Regions from separate parts of the Sphingomonas sp. 4RDLI-65 genome, predicted to be linked through region 2. Evidence: riboswitches for the same ligand, from Rfam matches in the RefSeq annotation. Region 2 holds a riboswitch; the other holds the start of a gene.
The links. A riboswitch is a leader RNA that binds a small molecule or an ion and turns the genes downstream of it on or off. The one in region 2 is predicted to bind thiamine pyrophosphate.
Positions count from the first base shown of each region.

Region 1: linked by a shared signal. The riboswitch ahead of thiC (phosphomethylpyrimidine synthase ThiC) and the one ahead of VH567_RS09035 (TonB-dependent receptor) in region 2 are both predicted to bind thiamine pyrophosphate.

Region 1 covers NZ_JBCEBT010000002.1:346,022-350,188, reverse strand. The annotation lists gene thiC (phosphomethylpyrimidine synthase ThiC) at 1-1,741, opposite strand, end outside; TPP riboswitch at 1,781-1,890, opposite strand; gene VH567_RS06600 (outer membrane protein) at 2,294-3,163, opposite strand; gene VH567_RS06595 (ferritin-like domain-containing protein) at 3,242-4,167, opposite strand, start outside.
Region 2 covers NZ_JBCEBT010000003.1:138,389-142,555, reverse strand. The annotation lists gene VH567_RS09035 (TonB-dependent receptor) at 1-2,122, opposite strand, end outside; TPP riboswitch at 2,155-2,264, opposite strand; gene VH567_RS09030 (deoxyribodipyrimidine photo-lyase) at 2,360-3,838, opposite strand; gene VH567_RS09025 (DUF427 domain-containing protein) at 3,832-4,167, opposite strand, start outside.

The sequences.
Region 1 (4,167 bases), on a different contig from region 2:
TTCGCACCTCCTGCGTGATCTTCATCGAGCAGAATTTTGGGCCGCACATCGAGCAGAAGTGGGCGGTCTTGGCACCCTCCGCTGGCAACGTCTGGTCGTGGTATTGTTCGGCCGTGTCCGGGTCGAGGGAGAGGTTGAACTGGTCTCTCCAGCGGAACTCGAACCTTGCGCGGGACAGGGCGTCGTCGCGCATCTGGGCGGCGGGGTGGCCTTTGGCGAGGTCGGCGGCGTGGGCGGCTAGTTTGTAGGTTACGACGCCGACCTTTACGTCGTCGCGGTCGGGGAGGCCTAGATGCTCTTTCGGCGTGACGTAGCAGAGCATTGCGGTGCCGTACCAGCCGATCATCGCGGCGCCGATGCCGCTGGTGATGTGGTCGTAGCCGGGGGCTATGTCGGTGGTGAGCGGCCCTAGCGTGTAGAAAGGTGCCTCTCCACACACTTCGAGTTGCTTGTCCATGTTCTCCTTGATCTTGTGCATGGGCACGTGGCCGGGGCCTTCGATCATGACCTGGACGTCGCTCTTCCATGCTCGATGCGTAAGTTCGCCTAGCGTGTAGAGTTCGCTGAACTGGGCTTCGTCGTTGGCGTCGGCGATGCTGCCGGGGCGCAGGCCGTCGCCGAGGCTGTAGGCGATGTCGTACGCCTTCATGATCTCGGTGATCTCGTCGAAGCGCTCGTAGAGGAAGCTCTCCTTGTGGTGGCTGAGGCACCATTTCGCCATGATCGAGCCGCCGCGCGAGACGATGCCGGTGACGCGTTTCGCGGTCATCGGGATGTAGGCGAGGCGGACGCCGGCGTGGATCGTAAAGTAATCGACGCCCTGCTCGGCCTGTTCGATCAGCGTGTCGCGGAAGATCTCCCAGGTGAGGTCTTCGGCGACGCCGCCGACCTTTTCGAGCGCCTGGTAGATGGGGACGGTGCCGATCGGGACCGGCGAGTTGCGGAGGATCCATTCGCGGGTGTCGTGGATGTTGCGGCCGGTGCTGAGGTCCATCACCGTGTCGGCGCCCCAGCGGATCGACCAGACGAGCTTGTCGACTTCGGCGGCGACGTTACTGGCGACCGCGCTGTTGCCGATGTTGGCGTTGATCTTGACCAGGAAGTTGCGGCCGATCGCCATCGGTTCGGATTCGGGGTGGTTGATGTTGTTGGGGATGATCGCGCGGCCGCGGGCGATCTCGTCGCGGACGAATTCCGGGGTTACGAAGTCGGGGATCTGGGCACCGAAGCTTTCGCCATCGCGCTTGTAGTCTTTGAGCATGGCGCGGCCGAGGTTTTCTCGGGTGGCGACGTATTCCATTTCGGGGGTGATGATGCCGCGGCGGGCGTAGTGCATCTGGCTGACGTTGTGGCCGGGTTTGGCGCGGAGGGGGCGCTTGATGGTGGCGGGGAACTGGGGGACGCCGCCGGAGCGGTCCGGGCCGAGCTGGCCGTTGTCTTCGGGGCGGAGTTCTCGGGCTTCGTAGGATTCTACGTCGCCTCTTGCTTCGATCCAGGCGCGGCGGAGTTGGGGGAGGCCGGCGTTGATGTCGATCGTCGCGCGTGGGTCGGTGTAGGGGCCGCTGGTGTCGTAGACGCGCAGGGGGGGCTCGCTGCACGACGGGTCGAGGACGATCTCTCGCATGGCGACGCGGACGTCGGGGCTGGAGGGGACCGCTACGTGGATTTTCCGGGAGCCTCGGATCGGGCCGGTGGTTACGCCGATATCTGCTGTCGGGGTGCGTGCTTCGATGTCGGCCATGCGCTTGCTCCTAAAGGTCTCGGAGCAAGGATTGCGGTTCTGTGGCGACCGCTCCCTCCCTCCGCCGGTATCAACCGGATCAGGTTCAGCGGGTCGAAGGCTCCTGCCTTCCTCTCAAGCGCGGATAAGCGCTCCCCCGGGGTGGGGTGAGCATAGGCGGCTTGGGGTCGGGTGCAATGGGAAATTTGGCGGTCGTTGAGAGCGAGGGCAGTGATTATTGCACGCTCGATAAGGCTTCACCCCGGCGAAGGCCGGGGCCCAATTGGGGGACGGCGATAACGACGCGATGTGCTTCGTTATATCCACCTTGCCAATTGGGCCCCGGCCTTCGCCGGGGTGGTGGTAGCGCGGGTGGTGGGTTTCTGACGGTGAGCGCACGCTTTCGGAAGCTAAAAAGGCCGCTGCCCCCGGTTTGGGGCAGCGGCCTTTTCGACGTGTATAAGTGATCGCATCCCCTCGCCCGTTCGTGCTGAGCGTAGTCGAAGCACCTGGGTTTGGGACTTACCCTTCGACTTCGCTCGGGGCGAACGGGAGGTGGAAGGCGCTTCTACCTCAGAATCTAAACGACACCGTCCCGCGCAGGCTGTGCCAGCGCAGATAGTCGTCGCTGCGGCGGAAGCTGGTGCCGCTGGTGTTGGGGGCGATCAGGAAGGGGTTGTTGGCGAGCAATACCGGGCTGCCCGCGAGCGTCTGCCCGGCGGTGACGCGGACGCGGGCGTCGTTGTCCTGATATTGGTGGAACATGTATTCCATGCCGATCGAGATGTTCTTGGTCAGCTTCTGTTCGATGCCGCCGCCGCCGAGGATGCCCCACTGGTTCTTCGAGCCGGTCGCCGCGAACGCGTTGGCGGTGTTGGTGGTGAAGAACAGATTGTCGATCTTGGCATAGCCGGCGCCGAACGTGCCGTAGAACAGCGTCGTGTTGACCGCATAGCCGGCGCGGCCGCGGACCGAGGCTTCCCAGTCGACCTTGCGCGCCATCGTGTAGCTGGCGGGGGTGGTCGAGAAGCCGGAGGTGCTGTCGGTGATGTCGGTCTTGCCGAATTCGCCGACGACGCCGACGACGATGTTGCCGCGCTGTGCGTCGAAGCCGGCGCGGCCGTAATAGGCCCAGCCGTCATCGTCGTTGCGGCAGCCATAGGCCGCGGCGCCGGTGCGCGCGGAGCCGTTGCAGAAGCCCGGCGAGAAGGCGTTGGCGCCGGTGATCGTGTTGACGTTCTCGTTGAAATTGCCATCGCCGTTGCGATCGAACAGGATCGACGAGCCGACGTCGTTGGGCTGCACGTCGTAGCCGCCGGCCGCACCGATGTAGACGCCCGAGAACGGACGATCCTCGGTCACTTCCTGCGCGGCGGCGGGAACGGCAAAAATGCCCGCGGTGGCGAGGCCGGCGAGCATGGTGAGCGTCGTGAAGTTTTTCATGGTCGTTCCCCAAACGAGGATCGCGGCGCTCCTGAATGCGCCGCGATCCGAGGTTTCTGATTTAGTCGGTGGCTGCGATCACGCGTTGGCGCCGCTGGTCCGCAGTGAATCGAGGCGGTTGTTGGTCCCGTTAGGGAAGAAGCCCCCGCCGATCTTTGCGGTGTTGGTCAGGTAGACGATGTTGTGCACCTGAGCGACCGAGCGGCTGTACGCCAGGCCGTTGGCATCGGTGGGCACGATGTTCGAGATCGTCGGATCCGACCCGGTGATGCCCTGATCGTCGTCGCCGATCACACCCGTCGTCGCATTGTCGACGGTGCCGTCGAGGCTGTCGCGTGCGTTGCTGATCTGGTTGGCGGCGGTAATCAGCGACGGGATCGGGTTCGGCGTCTGCAGCCCCTTGCGGTACAGGATCGTGCGGATGAGCCCTGCGTGATACGCCTCTGCCGCGAGGATGCCGGCGGCCGCCTCGAGATAGGTCTTGTTGGCGATCAGCGGTGCTGCGCCCTTGTAGGCCGAGACGCCGACGTCCTCGAAGATGTACGCGCCGAGCAGGAAGCTGTTGTCGTCGGCATAGGGGTTGAACACACCCGTTGCACCGATGACACCGGCTGCGCGGGCGGCCGCGGTGAACGCACCCGGCGCGGCTGCCGTGCCGACCGAGATGTCGATCGCGGGCTGGGCGACGGCGGCGGTGCCGAGGGCCGAGCGCAGAAAGGCGACGTGTGCGATTTCGTCGATCGCGATTTCGCGCGCATATTCACGGACGACGGTGTCCTGGAACGGCACCTGTGCACCGCCGGTGACCGCACCCTGCGTACCGATGCCGGTCAACAGGCTGGCGTTCAGGCCGACGCCGAATGCCGCGAACGCGTAGAACTGCGCCTCGAGATATTCGAGGTTCAGTGCGACGTTGAGCACATCGGCATCGTTGAGCGCCGCTGCCGGGGTCGGCGTAGGAGTCGGTGCGGGCGCGAGATCGGAATCGTCGTTGCCGCATGCCG
Region 2 (4,167 bases):
TGCCGTCGATCCAGTCGGCCAGGTGCAGGCCGACCGACAGGTCGAGCGTCGCATAACCCTTGATGCTCTCGTCGTTCATGAACGTCGCATATTGGCGGCCGACATATTTGCCGGCGATGCTGCCGAACAGGCGCCCGTCGTCATAGGTGCCGCCACCGCCGATCTGCACGGTCGGGCTCGACACAGCCCGCTTGCCGCGGGTCGGCAGATAGTCTCCGCCAACCGGTAGATCGTCGTCGATCCGCGCGCGCAGATATTCGCCGGAGACATAGACGCTGACACCCTTTGCCGGGCGATAATCGATCTCCGCATCGACGCCCCAGCTGGTCTGCCCGCCGGCGTTCAGCGTCGAATTGACCTGCGCGCCGCCGACGTCGACCACTGTCGCCAGCTGCCGGTTGCGGAATTTATAGTGGAAACCAGTCGCCGATAACGACAGGCTTGGGCCGATATAGCGATAGCCCAGTTCCTGCGAGACCGAATATTCGTTCTTCAGCGCGTCCGTGCCGCGCGTCGACACCACGCCGCCCGCGTAGCTGTCGTAGAGCGTGAATTCGTTGGGCGTGCGGAAATTGGTCGTGACGTTGGCGAATATCTGCTGGCGATCATCCAGCGCATAATGGATGGCGGCGCGTGGCAAGGCGGCAAAGCTGTCCTTGCGGACGCGGGTCTGCGGCCCGGGCAGATAGTTGCGACCGTTGCGGAGCAGGTTGACGCCCTTGAAGCCTGCATCGACCGTCAGGCGCGGCCCAAGCGCGATGCTGTCGGCCAGGAAGAAGGCCTTCGTCACCGTGACGGTCCGCTGGTTCTCATAGGCGAGCAGGCGGCCATCGGCGGTTCGGATCGCCTTGCTGCGATATCCCCACCGGTCGGTCGGGTCGCCGTCGGCGTCGACTGCGGTGTAGGTCTGGGCGACCCGGTCCGTACCATAGTCGAACCACAGGCCCGCGGTGATCCGGTGTATGCCCGCCTGCAGCGTCAGCTTGCTGACATTGCCGGTACGCATCTGGTCGCCGGTGTAATTGCCAAGCACCGTCGCGACGCCGTCGACCGCGCCGGGCAGCGCGATCGGCTGCGCCAGTTCCTCGCTCCCGAGGAAATTGCCGGTGGTGGCGAGTTCGGTGCCGTAGGGCGAATTGCCATAGCCGAACTGGAGGTAAGTCGTGCTGTCGAGCGTCAGGCGGTCGTTCAGCGTCACATGCACCGGCGCCGAGGCGTAGAGGTTGCGGAACGGCGCGCGGTAGAGCCGCCAGTAATTGGTGTTCCCCGCGGTATAGCGCGCGTCATGGTTGAACCCGCGGCCCTGCGCTTGCCAGTCGGCGAGCGTCGGGCTGGGATAGGCCGACGTATTCCCGTCATTGTACGACAGCGCCAGGCTGGCGCGGTTGCCGTTACCCCATTCGCGCAGCAGCTTGGCGTCGACGTGCTGGCGCGTATCATAGCCTGCGCCGCGCCAATTGTCCGCGCGGGTGTTCGAATAGGACACGAACGCTTTGAGGCCCGTATTCCCGATCGTGCCCGTATCGACCCGAACGAACACGCGCCGCAGATCATACGAGCCGAGCGAGAGATCGACGAGGCCCTGCCGCGTCGCCTTGGGATCGTCGAGCGTCAGCGACAGGAGCCCGCCTGCCCCGCCGACCGTCGGCGAATCGATGTCGACCGAGCCTTGCGCCAACGCGATCTGCTTCACGTTCTCGGCATCGGCGAACTGCGACGGATAGGCGTAATAATAGCCGATGTCGTTCTGCGGCGACCCCTCGAGCAAGACGCCGATCTGGTCCTGTCCCAGCCCGCGCAACGTCAGGCTCGAGCTCGTCGACAGGCCGTAGGGATCGCTTGACGCGACGTTCGCGCCCGGCAACAGGTTCACGAGCTGAAACGCGTTGAGCGTCGGTGCCTGCTTGACGATGAAGTCGGCGGAAATCGCGCTTACGGCCTTGGGATCGGTCTGATCGGGCAACAGCCCCTCGGGATCGCGGTGCCCGATCACGCGGATATCCGCCGGGTCTGCGGTCACTTGTTGCGCCCACGCGGCAGCGGGGACTGCCAGCAGCCCCGCGGCCAGCGCCAGTGCGCTGCACCGAACCATCATCTTGTCGCACGAAATCACAGCCGGCATCGTCTCAGGTCCACTCCACACGGAGGGACGACGGACGTGCCGCCAACCCTCCCTACGCCGGTTTCAGCCGGATCAGGTTCAGCGGGTCATGGGCTGCAGCCCACCTCTCAGCCGCGCATAAGCGGCCCCCCGGGGATCCGCGCCGTCTAGGCTATCGGACGGCGCGTGGAAACAGCTATCGGTGGATAATCTGGACCTCGTGGCAGACGCGGCTTGAAGGCAGCTCGTGGCGGCGCTTCAACGAGCCTTGCCGGGTTTGAGATACCGGTCGCGGGGCAGATCGGCGGGTATCGCGATGGCCGGTCCCTGCCGCGATGCAGCGGCGGCGAGCCACTCGGCACCGCCGTCGCGGCCTCGGGTAGAGCCATCGCCGCGGGTGGCGACACGGCCGTAGACAGGACGCTCGCGATCGCCGGGCGCGCCGCCAAACATCGCGGCGATGTTGCCGTAGGTCGACGGATCGCGACCGTCGAGGCTCAGCCGGTCGTTCAGGTAACACGCCGTCGCCCATGCCGTCTCGGGATCGGGGGTCATCGCGATCAGGCGCTTAGCCCAGTACATCCGCAGATTGTTGTGCATCCAGCCGAAGCGGACGAACTGACGCTGGCAGGCGTTCCAGGTTTCGTCGCGGGTCTCGCCGCGCAACAATGCCGACAAATCTTCCACGTCCGGCCTTGGATCGTTCGCATGGTCTGCCAGTGTGTTGCGCGCCCATGCTGCTACGCGATCGTAAGTCTCGGGTGTATTGAGCGCGCGGGCTTGGTAGTGGAACCATTCGCGCCAGCCGAGTAGTTCGTCGGCGAATTTCATCGTGTGCTTGGCGCCCGCCGGGGCGGCATTTACGGCCCGCATGACCTCGCGCGGACCCAATATGCCGAAATGGAGGTAGGCGGAGAGACCGCTGGCGCCTTCCGGGCGCATCGCGTCGTTGCGGGCAGTGGCGTAGCTGGGCAGCACATCCTGGGTCAGGCGGAGCAGGCGGGCCTCGGCGGCCGCGCGACCCGCAGGAAAGGCTGGGCTCACCGGAAGGCTGTGGTCGATGGCCAGACCGGCGACCAGTGCATCCAGGTCGATGTCTTCAAGCCGATCGGGTGTGAACGGCAGCGCGCCATCGAAGGGTGCGAGTTCGGTCGCCTCGTCCTGCGAGTCCGTCCAGTCCGCACGCGCCGGCTCATGGCGCCGCAGGAACGCCGACCGGCTGCTCACATCGTCGCCGAGCACCGCGGGCGGGACCAAGCACGCCGCAGTGACCGCGTAGACGGGCACGGCGATCTGCGCCGCCACGCGATCGACCTGCCAGCGCGCGACGAAGGTCGGCTGATCCTCCACGACAAGCGCCGCGGCGTCGGCACATAGGCGGTAGACGAGGCCCTTTTCGCGGCGGCCTTCACGATCGACGTGCTGGACGCAGGCGAGCCCACGCTCGCGGCAGCCGATGGCGACGTCCCGGCTCGCGCCAAGGATGAAATGATGCAGCCGGTCCGACGCGTAGGGATAGTCCTCGCGCACGCCGTGATAGACGAGCACCGGCACGCCGAGCGCATTGCCGAGCCGGACGGCGGCATCGATCACCGGATTGTCCCGTGCGCGCAACGCCTGCTGGAGCCAGCACAGCACGTATCGTGCGTCCGACGCCAGCAGCATCTCGTTCATGGCGCGGACGCGCGGCGCCTCACGCCAGTCGGACAGGCCGGGTGGCAGCATGGCGGTCACCATCCCATGCTGCCCGGTATGCCCTTGAACGGGCCGGCGAGGTCTGAGGTGATCCACCCGCCGTAAAAGCCGCCCGGCTGTGGGCGGACGCGCTCGCCGTCGACCGTGCACAGATCGAACGGGGCCGCGTAGAAGGCGACGTGATTGCGCAGGATCGCGAACGCTGGCGTGGGATTGGGATAGCTCCACGCGACGTCGTTGAAGACCTGTCCGCCAATCTCGACATGCCAATAGCGTGCTTCGCCCTTCCATTCGCAGAACGAACGCCGAGGCGAGGGACGGAGCAGGCCGGGCGCGATCGCGTCCGGGGGGATGTACCAGCTTGGCGGGTG